Regions from separate parts of the Promicromonospora sp. NPDC050262 genome, predicted to be linked through region 4. Evidence: predicted binding sites of a transcription regulator. Region 4 holds the regulator's gene; each other region holds the start of a gene.
The links. Region 4 encodes HrcA, which represses chaperone genes, less so after heat shock. Its sites were predicted from a motif close to TTNGCACTCGNNNNNNNCGAGTGCNAA; they were not measured.

Region 1 (3,204 bases), on a different contig from region 4:
GTGTGGTTCGGCGTCGGCCGGAACCTCGACGGAGATTGTGGTGGAAAATCCGTTTAGGCGCATGTCGAACTGGACATTCGTTCTGTATGAGCGGTGCCGTTCTTGGACGTATTTCCGCGGCGATCACCGGGTTCGTCTACGGCACCAGCACCGCCGTCACCGAGCCCCAGCCGGAGACCGCCGACAGCTCCGGAGCCTCCTCCGGTGTCACCGCGACGAGCGTGACCGGCCCCTCGCCGTCCGACACGGGGCCGAGCAGCCCGCCGGTGTCCTTCGGCTCGCGCCCGGCGGGTACGGGCAGCACGCGTGCGCCCCGGGCGAGGTATCGGGGCTCGCCGTCCGGCTCGCTGCCCGACGTCGTCCCGGCGAGCAGGTCCACGCGGTCGCCCGGACGCAGCAGGGCGGCCACGGCGTCGTCGGACAGGCGGACCGGCACCACCACCGTGCCGCGCGGGGCGGCGGCGGAGACGCCGTCGTCGGACACGAGGGTGGCGTGCAGCGGAGCACCCTCCGGCAGCCCGACCACGGCGGCGCGGCCCAGCAGCTCCCGCACCGAGTGCAGGACGCCGGGCGGAGCGAGGTCGGCCGCGACGGCGCGCACTGCGACGTCTTCCCTGGTCAGCTGGGTTCCGGCTGCGACGGGGCGGGCGGTGACGGCGACGTCGACCGTCGGGGGTGGCGGCGGGCGCAGCAGGTGGACCGCCAGAGTGGCGGCGAGGCCGAACAGGGCGGCGGCGAGGGCGAACCGCCAGCGCCACAGGATGCGCCGTGCCCGACGGGACGCCGGCGAACCGAGCCTGCTCCAGGGCGTGCGCGGTCCGGATCCGCGCGGTCCGGAGCCGCGCGGTGCGCCGTGACGTGCGGCCGGCTCGGCGAGCGTGTCGAGAAGTCCCATGCCGCCGACGTTAGACAGGCGGCGCGGCGACACGGAGCCGCCGTCGGGCAACGTGTGCACGAAGGCGTGAAAACCGTGCCTGTGGTCGGGCTCGTGCGCCTGCAAACTCGTCAGGCGTGCCGGTCGATCACCTCAGGACGAGGCGGCCTTCGACGTGCTCGACCCGCTCGACCCGGTGGACGAGGAGCTGGACGAGCTCGCCGACGAGCCCGAGGAGGACCCGGAGTCACCCGAGCCCGAGGACGACGAGCCCGACGAGGACGAAGACTCCGACTTGCCCGCCTTCACCGTGCTGCTCGTCGACGTGCTCCGCGAGTCGGTGCGGTAGAAGCCGGAACCCTTGAACGTGACGCCCACGGAGCTGAACACCTTGCGCAGGTTGCCCTGGCACTCCGGGCAGACGGTCAGCGACTCGTCGGTGAACTCCTGGTGGATGTCGAACGCGTGGCCGCAGTCGGCACACCGGTACGCGTAGGTGGGCACGTGCACTCCTCTGGGACGTCAGGGCGGCCGGGGCGTCGCGCGCTCACAGGACCGTCGCCTGGCACTCGGGGTTTCCGAGTGCCAATAGTAACGGTCGAGCGGCGGGGGATAGTCCCAGGATCTCCCGAGGCTGTTCACCCAAGCGCGTTCACCCAAGCCCTGGGGCGGACGGTAGTCTCCACTGCGTGTCCGCGACCACTCCCGCAGAGCCTGTAGAGCCCGTCGAAAAAGCCCCGTCCACCGGTGCACGGCCCGCCAAGCGCCGTCGGACTCGCACCACCCGTGTCCGCCAGTTCCTGGTCGGAACCACGGTCGTCGTCCTGCTGGCGCTGGTCGCCGTGACGACCTTCGGGTGGCTCACCGCCCGCCGTCCGCTGCCGGAGACCTCCGGGGAGGTGCAGGTCGAGGGGCTGAGCGCGGACGTGCGCGTGAGCCGCGACGCCCAGGGCGTACCGCAGATCTACGCGGACACCGCCGAGGACCTGTTCCGCGCGCAGGGCTACGTGCACGCGCAGGACCGCTTCTTCGAGATGGACTACCGCCGCCACGTGACCGCTGGCCGCCTGGCCGAGCTGGTCGGCAACAACGAGGACGCGATCCAGGCCGACATGGTCACGCGCACCTTCGGCTGGCGGCACGTCGCCGAGGAGGAGTTCAACATCCTCGACGACGAGACCCGGCAGTACCTCCAGGCCTACGCGGACGGCGTGAACGCCTACCTCGAGAACCGCAGCCCCGGCGAGACGGCCGTGGAGTACACGGTGCTCGACGTCAGCGTCGAGGTGAACGAGCCGGAGCCGTGGGACCCGATCGACTCGCTGGCCTGGCTCAAGGCCATGGCCTGGGACCTGCGCGGCAACTACGACGACGAGCTCGACCGGGCCCTGGCCTTCAGCACCCTCGACGACGCCTCGCGCGTGGCCGAGCTGTTCCCGGCCTACTCCGGCACCGGCAACGCGCCGATCCTCGACCCCGCCGAGGCGGGCGCGCAGGCGAACGTCCCGGCGGGTACCGAGACGGCGTCGGCCACCAAGGACGTCTACCAGAGCGCGAACCTCGCCGACGCCCTCGAGTCGGCGCAGAAGGCGCTCGACGCCGTGCCCGTGCAGATCGCGCGCGGCGAGGGCACCGGCTCCAACTCGTGGGTGGTCTCGGGGCAGTACACGGAGTCGGGCAAGCCGCTGCTGGCCAACGACCCGCACCTCGACCTCGCCGCCCCCGGCATCTGGGCACAGGTCGGCCTGCACTGCAACCAGGTGGGCCCGGAGTGCCCGTACGACGTGGCCGGCTTCTCGTTCTCCGGCTTCCCGGGCGTGATCATCGGCCACAACGCCGACATCTCCTGGGGCCTGACCAACATGGGCGCCGACGTCACCGACTTCTTCATCGAGCGCGTCCGCAACGACACGTACCTGCGTGGCGCGGACGAGTGGGTCCCGATGGAGAAGGAGACGGAGGTGATCCGGGTCGACGGCGGCAGCCCGGTCGACCTGGAGGTCCGGCGCACCGTGCACGGCCCGATCGTCTCGTCCGTGATGGACGAGAAGGAGATGGACGCGGTGCGCGGCTCGCCCACGGAGACCGGCACCGAGCTGGGCCAGTACGAGATCTCGCTCCAGTGGACCGCGCTCCAGCCGGGACACACCGCGGACGCCGTGTTCGAGATGAACCGCGCCAAGACCCCCGCGGACATGAAGGCGGCGGCCGCGAAGTTCGAGGTCCCCGCCCAGAACATCGTGTTCGCCACGACGGACGGGCACATCGGCTACCAGGCGCCGGGCAAGATCCCGGTGCGCGCGAGCGTGCCCGGCGCTGTCGAGTCGGAC
Region 2 (3,204 bases), on a different contig from region 4:
ATTCGATGGGGGCGTGACGCTCCTCGACGCGGTGGTGGTCGGCTCCGGGCCGAACGGCCTGGCGGCCGCGGTGACGCTCGCCCGCGCGGGGCTGGGGGTCCGGGTCCTGGAGGCCCAGCCCACGGTCGGCGGCGGCGCGCGCACGCTCCCCGTCCCGGAGCTCGCCGACGACCTGCTCTTCGACCTCTGCTCCGCCGTGCACCCCATGGCCTGGGCCTCGCCGTTCTTCCGGGCCTTCGACCTGCCGGCGCACGGCGTCGAGCTCGTCGCGCCCGAGGCCGCCTACGCCCAGCCGCTCGGCGGCGACCGCGCGGGCATCGCGTGGCGTGACCTGGCCCGCACGGCCGACGGCCTCGGGGCGGACGGCGATGCCTGGCGTGACCTGCTCGGACCGCTCGCCGAGAGCTGGCGGCAGGTGACCGCGCTCGCGCTGGGGGACAAGAGGACCGTGCGCGGCATGCTGGAGGGCGTGCGCGACCACGGCGCGCACGCGTCGGAGACCTGGGGCCTGGCCTCCCTGGTCCGGCCCGGCCTGCGGTTCGGTGCGGCGCTCCTCGAGCAGGGCGGACCGCGCTGGGAGCGACGGTTCCTCACCGAGGAGGCGAAGGCCCTGCTCACCGGCGTCGCGGCGCACGCCATCACGCCGCAACCGTCGTACGCGGGGGCGGGTACGGCCCTGCTCCTCGCGGCCCTCGCGCACGCCGACGGCGGCTGGGCCGTGCCGGTGGGCGGTTCGCAGGCCATCACCGACGCCCTGGTCCGCGACCTCCGGGCGCACGGCGGCACCGTCGAGACCGGCCGCCGGGTCGACGACTGGCACGACCTCCCGCCCGCGCGCGCCGTCCTCTTCGACACCACGCCGACCACGGTGCTGCAGGTCCTGGCGGACCGGATCCGGGCGCCGCGCCGTGCCGCCCTGCGCAGGTTCCGGTACGGCAACGCGGCCGCCAAGGTCGACTTCGTCCTGTCGGGCCCGGTCCCTTGGTCGGTGCCCGACGTCGGGCGCGCGTCGACCGTGCACGTGGGCGGGTCCCGCGCGGAGATGGTGATCGCGGAGGACGCCGTCGCGCACGGGGTGCATCCCGACCATCCGATGGTCCTGCTCAGCGACCCGGGTGTCGCCGATCCCGGCCGGGTGCGGGGCGCCACGCGGCCGCTGTGGACCTACGCCCACGTGCCCGCCGGCTCGACGCACGACGTCACCGAGGCGGTCACGCGGCAGATCGAGCGCTTCGCGCCCGGCTTCCGCGACGTCGTCGTCGGCGCGCGGTGCATCCCCGCCGACCAGATGCAGCGCCACAACCAGAACTACCCGGGCGGCGACATCTCCGCGGGCGCAGCGAGCATGTGGCAGATGATCGCGCGGCCGACCCTCGCCCCCGACCCGTACCAGGTCGCCGAGGGGGTGTACCTCTGCTCGGCGTCGACCCCGCCGGGGCCGGGCGTGCACGGCATGGGCGGCTGGCACGCCGCGCGCCGGGCGCTGGTGCGGGAGTTCGACGTCCGTCACGTGCCGGGGCTGGCGCCGGGGTAGGCGCCCCGCGTTCGCCCGCGGTGTACGCGCCTTGCACTCTCAAGGTCCGAGTGCCAATAATGTCTTAGCACTCTCCGTTGGAGAGTGACAGCAGGGTCGAATGGTGAGGCCTCCTGCCGCGGCGAGACATGGTCGTCGAGGCGGTTGCCGTCCGTCGCGGGCACCGGCCGGCCTGGACAAGCCACCAGCGGAGGATTCATCCCCATGGCCAAGATCATCGCTTTCGACGAGGTTGCTCGTCGGAGCATGGAGCGCGGGCTCAACCAGCTCGCCGACACGGTGAAGGTCACGCTCGGCCCGAAGGGCCGCAACGTCGTCCTGGACAAGAAGTGGGGCGCCCCCACGATCACCAACGACGGTGTCTCCATCGCCAAGGAGATCGAGCTCGAGGACCCCTACGAGCGGATCGGCGCGGAGCTCGTCAAGGAGGTCGCCAAGAAGACGGACGACGTCGCGGGTGACGGCACCACCACCGCCACCGTGCTCGCCCAGGCGCTCGTGAAGGAGGGCCTGCGTGTCGTTGCCGCCGGTGCCAACCCGATCGCCGTCAAGCGCGGCATCGAGAAGGCCACCGAGGCCGTCACCGAGCAGCTGCTGAACGCCGCCAAGGAGATCGAGACCAAGGAAGAGATCGCTGCCACGGCCGCCATCTCGGCCGGCGACCCGGCGATCGGCGAGCTCATCGCCGAGGCCCTCGACAAGGTGGGCAAGGAAGGCGTCATCACCGTCGAGGAGTCGAACACCTTCGGTCTCGAGCTCGAGCTCACCGAGGGCATGCGCTTCGACAAGGGCTTCCTGGCCCGCTACTTCGAGACGGACCCCGAGCGCCAGGAGGCCGTGCTCGAGGACCCGTACGTCCTGATCGTCGAGTCGAAGATCTCGAACGTCAAGGACATGCTGCCCCTGCTCGACCAGGTCATGAAGTCGGGCAAGTCGCTCCTCATCATCGCCGAGGACGTCGAGGGCGAGGCCCTGGCGACCCTGGTGCTGAACAAGATCCGTGGCACCTTCAAGTCCGTCGCCGTCAAGGCCCCGGGCTTCGGCGACCGCCGCAAGGCCATGCTGCAGGACATCGCGATCCTGACCGGTGGCCAGGTCATCACCGAGACGGTGGGCCTCAAGCTGGAGAACGCCACGCTCGAGGAGCTGGGCCAGGCGCGCAAGGTCGTCGTCACCAAGGACGAGACCACGATCGTCGAGGGTGCCGGCGACGCCGACCTCATCGCCGGTCGCGTGAACCAGATCCGCAGCGAGATCGACAAGTCCGACTCGGACTACGACCGCGAGAAGCTGCAGGAGCGCCTCGCCAAGCTGGCCGGCGGCGTGGCCGTCATCAAGGCCGGCGCGGCCACCGAGGTGGAGCTCAAGGAGCGCAAGCACCGCATCGAGGACGCCGTCCGCAACGCGAAGGCTGCCGTCGAGGAGGGCATCGTCGCCGGTGGTGGCGTGGCCCTCATCCAGGCCGGTGCCGTCGCGTTCGCCAAGCTCGAGCTCGAGGGTGACGAGGCGACCGGTGCCGCGATCGTGCGTGCCGCGATCGACGCCCCGCTGAAGCAGATCGCCGTGAACGCCGGCCTCGAGGGCGGCGTCGTGGCGGAGAAGGTGCGCAACCTTCCCGCCGGCCAGGGCCTGAACGCCGCGACCGGCGTGTACGAGGACCTGCTCGCCGC
Region 3 (3,204 bases), on a different contig from region 4:
CGGTATCCGGTCGCGATCGGGGCCTGCACCCCGGCGGCCTCGGCGGGCCGCGCCGGCGGAAGCGCGGCGGGGTCGTCGGTGGTGACGTACGCGATGGTCGGGTCGACGAGGCGTCCGCCCAGCTCGGCGGCCGCCTCGCCCACGAGCCCGGCGCGGATGACCGCGCCGTCGGGCTCGTAGAGGTATTGCCCGACGCCGCCGACGTCCGGCTGCGTGCCGTCGCCGCGCAGGGTGCGGCTGAGGGTGTGCTCCTTGCCGTCGTCGTCGGTGAACGTGCGCAGCACGAGCGCCGAGCGGCCGGGGCCGTCGGGCGCGAGCGGGCCGAACCAGAGCCCGGCCTCGACCACGTCGCCGTTGACGGAGACCCACTGCGTCTCGGCGTCGTCGGGCAGCCCGTCGTGCGCGATGCCCGGACCCACTTTGATGCCGACGGCCGGCACCGACTCCCGCAGCGCCCAGACGGAGTCGAGCGGGGGCTCGTAGGCGCGCGGGTCGAAGATGCGGCTGCTGCGGCCGCCCCCGCCGCCGCGCACGCGCCGGGCGGGATCGGCGTACACGGCGTCGATGCCCTCGGCGCGCAGGTCGAGCGTCAGACCGTCGGCGTGCCGCACCTCCGCCTCGGGGAAGTGGCGCAGGTTCCACCGCGCGATGGCGGCCGTGCACTCGTCGAGGTCGGTCGCGACGACGCGCAGCCCCGTTCCGGCGAACGCGAGGGAGTCGGCGCCGATGCCGCAGGTGAGGTCGGCGAGGGTGGTCACGCCCGCCTCGAGGTACCGTCGGGCGTGCAGCGCCGCGACGACGAGCCGCGTGGCCTGCTCCAGACCGTCCGCGGTGAAGAGCATCCCGTCGGCGAAGTCACCGAACTTGGCCCGCGCGCGGGCACGCAGGCGGGACTGGGTGACCACGGCGGCCGCGAGGTCCGCCGCGACGCCCTGGGAGCGCAGGGTGGTCACGGTCTTCATCGCGTCGCGCTCGTCGTACGGCGGAAGAGCCGCAAGCAGGGCCCAGCCGTCGGGGCTGAGGAGTTTGCTCAGAATCGCCGCATCCATGGGAAGATCTTTCCACGTTTGTCCAGGTCATGACGAGTGGCTGTACGCAACCTTTTCGTAGAGATGGCGAGATCTCGAAGTGCGGACGGCGCGTCGCGCGCCGGGCGTGTGAGGTGGTCCACCCGATTGGCACTCGCCTTGACCGAGTGCTAGTGCCGACCTAGATTTGGGGTTGTTCATCGCCGCGGATCCCGGTAGTCGGGGCCCTCGGCGGAGGACCCAGACGTTCGTGCCCGCCGGCACCCGCGACGACGGCGGACCGTCGAACGTTCGAGCCACTCAGTCAACCACGCAGCTGATCACTCGATCCGCTCACGAAAGAGGAGGTCCGACGTGTCGGTCCCCATCAAGCCGCTCGAGGACCGGATCGTCGTCAAGGCTCTCGAAGCCGAGACCACGACCGCTTCCGGCCTGGTCATCCCGGACACCGCCAAGGAGAAGCCCCAGGAGGGCGAGGTTCTGGCCGTTGGCCAGGGCCGCATCGACGACAACGGCAACCGTGTGCCGCTGGACGTCGCCGTCGGTGACAAGGTGATCTACTCCAAGTACGGCGGCACCGAGGTCAAGTACGCGGGCGAGGAGTACCTGGTGCTCTCGACCCGCGACGTCCTCGCGGTGGTCGTGGGCTGATCCCAGCCCGCGCCAGATAGACGAAGGCCCCGCACCGGACCGGTGCGGGGCCTTCGTCTTGTCCGGAGACCGTTGTGGTCGTTGCTGTCCTACCGCTTCGGCGTCGAAGTGGGCAGGTTTTCAACAGGGCGTGCGGCAGAAGCGCGTCACGCCTCAAGCGTCAGAAGTTGTGCACCCAGGGTCAGGCGGAGACGGACTTGCCGGCGAGGATCGCCGACCGCTCGTCCTCGCTGAGCCCGCCCCACACGCCGTACGGCTCGCGCACGCGGAGCGACTGCTCGCGGCACTGCATCATCACGGGGCAGGAGCGGCAGATCGCCTTGGCGGCCTCGGCGCGCCGCCGGCGGGTCGAGCCACGCTCACCCTCGGGGTGGAAGAAGAGGGTGTCGTCCGCGTCGCGGCACGCGCCCTGGTACTGCCATTCCCACAGTTCCATCACCGGACCGGGAAGCCTCGAGATCTCCGTCATGGCGAACAACCTACAAGTTGTGCAGAAGTTGTTCAAGGGGCAGTTTCGCGTCATCGGGTTCGAATCGGGTCAGCGAGAAGCAGGTCGACACTGACCGGATTTGTATGATTGTGAACCGAAATCCACCGAGATCGGCGGCACGCCGGGTTTCGCAGTGGCGCGGAGAGGGCCAGGTCGGCAGAATCGAGTCCATGACTTCTTCGCGACCCGCCCAGAACTCGGGCGGGTCACGTGCATCCAGCCCCGGACTGGCTGTCGCTGCCGTTGCCCGCCGCCTCGGGGTCGCTCCCGCGACCCTGCGCACGTGGGACCGCCGATACGGCCTCGGTCCCTCGGGCCGCACCGCAGGATCGCACCGCCGCTACACGCCGGACGACGTCGCCCGGCTCCTGGTGATGCGCCGCCTGACCCTCGAGGGCGTGGCGCCGGTGGACGCCGCTCGCGCCGCCGTCGAGGCAGGGGACGCGGAGCTCGAGGTCGCCACGCGCACCGCCCCGGCGCTGCCCGCGGTCCAGGTCGAGGGCGGGGCGGACGGCGACGAGCAGGACTTCTCGGAGCAGTTCGTCGGCACGGTCGAGGCCCCGGCCGACGCCGAGGGAGAGGCCGATCCGGCGGACGCGACGCCGTCCACCTCCGGGGACGAGGCCGACGACCCCGCCCCGCCGTCCGGTCGTGAGCGCTCCGAGGAGCCTCGCGGCCGTGCGCGCCTGCGGGCCCTGCCCGGTGGCGCGACGGGCGGTGGCGCCCCGGCAGCGGCCGGCGGGCCGCGGTCCGCGGCCTCCCCGGCGCCGACGTCGGGCCGGGTGTCCGCCCTGGTCGACGCCGCTCTGGCGTACAGCCGGACCGCCTGCGACAACCTCCTCGTGCTCGGCCCGGACGGCGACCCGGCCGTCTGGTGGACCGAGCTCGTCGAGCCCGCCTGGCTCCGGCTGTCCGAGCGGACGGTCCTGGCCGGTCCCGGCGAGATGCCCGAGGTGGTGCTCGCGACGGCTGCGCTGCGCGCGCTGCGCAACTACATCGAGGAGTTCGAGCGGGTCATGGTGGAGGCGGGCGGCC
Region 4 (3,204 bases):
GCGGTCCCCGCGCCAGACCACCACCGACCGTTCGGCCTGCCACGGGATGATCGCGTCCACCCCGGTCTCCGTGGCGGCCTCGATCGCCATCTCGTCGCGGTCGCCCTTGGCGAGGGCCTGGACGAGCGTCACGACGACGTCGGGCACGGGCTCCACGACGGCCTGCTCGACGCGCAGGTGCACCTCGGCGCCGTGCACGGCCTCGACGACGGTCCGCAGGCGCACGCCGGCGCCGTCGACCACGTCGATCCGCTCCCCCGGCCCGCGCCGCTGGACCACGCCGGCGTGCCGGCCCTCGGCGCCGTCGAGCACGTACAGCGCGCCTGGGCCGTACCCGGACAGCGGGTGGGTGGCGGACGCCTCGGCGAGAAAGACTGGCGCGCTCATGGGTGCGCGGTCAGCGCCCACTGAGCTTGTCGCGCAGGCGCGAGAAGACGCCGCCCTGGACCGTCGCGAGCCGCGGCTCGGGCCGCTCCTCGCCGCGCAGCGCCGCGAGCTGCTGCATCAGCGCGGTCTGCTCCTCGTCAAGGCTCGTGGGGACCTGGACCTCGATGTGCACGTTCAGGTCGCCGCGCCCGTTGGAGTGCAGGTGCCCCACGCCGAGGCCCTTGAGCGTCATGACCTGGCCGGGCTGCGTGCCCGGGCGCAGGTCGATCTCCTGCAGGCCGTCCAGCGTGTCGAGCTCGAGCACGGTACCGAGCGCGGCCGCCGTCATCGGCACCTGGAGGGTGCAGTGCAGCTCGTCGCCGCGCCGCACGAACGTGTCGTGCGCGCGCTCCCGGATCTCCACGTACAGGTCGCCGGCGGGGCCGCCGCCGGGGCCGACCTCGCCCTGCGCGGAGAGCTTGATGCGCGTGCCGGTGTCGACGCCGGCGGGCACGTTCACCGCGACGGTGCGCCGCGAGCGCACGCGGCCCTCGCCGGAGCAGTCGGTGCAGGGCTCGGGGATCACGGTGCCGAAGCCACCGCAGGCGGAGCACGGCTGGTTGGTCATGACCTGGCCGAGGAACGAGCGGGCGACCCGCTGCACGGAGCCGCGGCCCTGGCAGACGTCACAGGTGCGGGCGTGGGTGCCCGGCCGCGCGCCGTCGCCGCCGCAGGTGTTGCAGACCACCGCGGTGTCGACCTGGATCTCACGCTTGGCGCCGAAGACGGCCTCGGCGAGGTCGAGGTCGAGGCGCACGAGCGCGTCGTTGCCGCGCCGAGCGCGCGGGACCGGGCCGGTCGGCTGCCCGCCGCCGAAGAAGGTCTCGAAGATGTCCTGGAACCCGAACCCGGCGCCGAACCCGCCGCCCGCGCCGCCGCCGGGCGACGTCGGGTCGACGCCCATGTCGTACTGCTGGCGCTTGTCGGGGTTGGACAGCACCTCGTACGCGCGCGCGACGTCCTTGAACCGGTCCTCGCCCGCGTCGCCGGCCACGTCCGGGTGCAGCTCGCGGGCCAGCTTGCGGTATGCCTTCTTGATCTGCTCGGGCGATGCGTCGCGCGGAACACCGAGAATCTCGTAGTAGTCGGTCACAGGTCTCTCTTTGTGGGGAGGTTTGTGGAAGTTCGGGTCAGCCGGGCAGCACTCGCGACAGGTAGCGCGCGACGGCGCGGACCGCGGCGATGGTGCCCGGATAGTCCATACGGGTGGGGCCGATCGAGCTCAGGATCGCGACGGTGTCGCCGTCGGACGAGCCGTAGCCGGACGTGACGACGGAGGTCTCCGCCAGTCCCGCCAGCCGGTTCTCGTGCCCGATGCTCACCGCCACCTTGGCGTCGTCGGTCATGTCGGTGAGGAGGCCGAGCAGGACGACCTGCTCCTCGAGCGCCTCCAGGACGGGCCGCAGGCCCTGCTCGAACCGCATGCCGGACCGCGCCAGGTTGGCCTGGCCGGTCAGCACGATCCGCTCCTCGCTCTCCTCGGCGAGCGCCGCGGTGACCACCTCGGCCACGGCCGTCGCCAGCGGGCGGTGCTCGGCCGGCATCGCCTCGGCGACCCCGGCGAACGCGTCACCGATGTCGGCGAGCCGGCGACCGGCGGTCGCCGCGTTCAGGCGGGCGCGCAGCTCGCCGAGCGTGCCGTCGTCCAGGTCGACCGGCACGTCGAGGAAGCGCTGCTCCACCCGGCCCGTGTCCGTGATGACGACGACGAGGAGCCGCCCCTCGGCCGTCGGCACGAGCTCCAGGTGCCGCAGCCCGGACCGGCGCAGCGACGGGTACTGCACCACGGCGACCTGGCCGGTGAGCTGGGCGATGAGCCGCCCGGCGCGGGCCACGACGTCGTCCAGGTCGACCGCCTCGGAGAGGAAGGTCTCGATGGCCCGCTTCTGCGGGACGGACAGGGGCCGCACCTCGGCGAGCTGGTCCACGAAGAGGCGGTAGCCCTTGTCGGTGGGGATGCGCCCCGCCGAGGTGTGCGGCTGGGCGATGAGCCCGGCCTCCTCCAGGGCGGCCATGTCGTTGCGGACCGTGGCCGGGGAGACGCCGAGCTGGTGGCGCTCCGTGAGGATGCGCGAACCGACGGGCTCCCGTGTGCGGACATAGTCCTCCACGATGGCCCGCAGGACATCGAGTCTGCGTTCCTCGCTCACCGCGCTCACCTCCGTCCCCAGGTAGAACGTCCGGGACGTGCGCCCGGGTTCCGGCCCGCTCACCGACACTGCCTTCCAGCACTCTCACCAACCGAGTGCCAATCCTACGCGGCGCGCGCCACCCGCCGGGTCCCCGACCCGCCGCGCTCCGCGCGCACCCGGGCCGGCCGCGCCGTCCCACCCCGTCGAACACGCGGCTGACCTGCAGGTCTTACCGTTCGCCGAGGGCTGAGCACCGAGCATAGGGCGATGCCTTAGGCGCGCCCACCCCGCACCGCGAACCCATCGCGAAAGATGCGGCGACCGCCCGATCCGCGCGACGTACCTCACAGACGAACCTGGAATCACCGCCGGCGAGGGGCCGGCGGTGACACCGGGAGGAACCACCATGTTCGGTTTTTCGGACTACGCCGAGTACCGCCGCAACGAGCGGGAGCTCGACCAGCGCAACGAGCGGGCCCGCGTGGCCCGGGAGCAGAAGGACGCGGCTCGCCGCCAGGCCGCCGCGCAGCGCACCGCCGAGCGTGGTGCCCGTGCCAAGGCGGCCGACGCCGTCCGGCCGCGCGTCGCCTGATCCCGCGGGGAGGGTGACCGTGCCGGGCGGCGGGCAGGCCCATGGAAGCAGCGG

Region 1: the regulator HrcA is predicted to act here: its motif matches at 1,437-1,463, upstream of AB0I29_RS25035 (FmdB family zinc ribbon protein).
Region 2: the regulator HrcA is predicted to act here: its motif matches at 1,565-1,591, upstream of groL (chaperonin GroEL).
Region 3: the regulator HrcA is predicted to act here: its motif matches at 1,176-1,202, upstream of groES (co-chaperone GroES).

Annotation. Positions count from the first base shown of each region.
Region 1 is NZ_JBFAKX010000024.1:51,741-54,944, reverse strand. It holds gene AB0I29_RS25040 (RcpC/CpaB family pilus assembly protein) at 137-895, opposite strand; gene AB0I29_RS25035 (FmdB family zinc ribbon protein) at 1,028-1,378, opposite strand; gene AB0I29_RS25030 (penicillin acylase family protein) at 1,699-3,204, shown strand, end outside.
Region 2 is NZ_JBFAKX010000006.1:241,446-244,649, forward strand. It holds gene AB0I29_RS12190 (NAD(P)/FAD-dependent oxidoreductase) at 14-1,534, shown strand; gene groL (chaperonin GroEL) at 1,739-3,204, shown strand, end outside.
Region 3 is NZ_JBFAKX010000005.1:340,620-343,823, reverse strand. It holds gene AB0I29_RS10855 (class I SAM-dependent methyltransferase) at 1-1,049, opposite strand, end outside; gene groES (co-chaperone GroES) at 1,383-1,679, shown strand; gene AB0I29_RS10845 (WhiB family transcriptional regulator) at 1,861-2,148, opposite strand; gene AB0I29_RS10840 (MerR family transcriptional regulator) at 2,340-3,204, shown strand, end outside.
Region 4 is NZ_JBFAKX010000008.1:454-3,657, forward strand. It holds gene AB0I29_RS13735 (16S rRNA (uracil(1498)-N(3))-methyltransferase) at 1-387, opposite strand, end outside; gene dnaJ (molecular chaperone DnaJ) at 398-1,519, opposite strand; gene hrcA (heat-inducible transcriptional repressor HrcA) at 1,557-2,576, opposite strand; gene AB0I29_RS13750 (hypothetical protein) at 2,965-3,150, shown strand.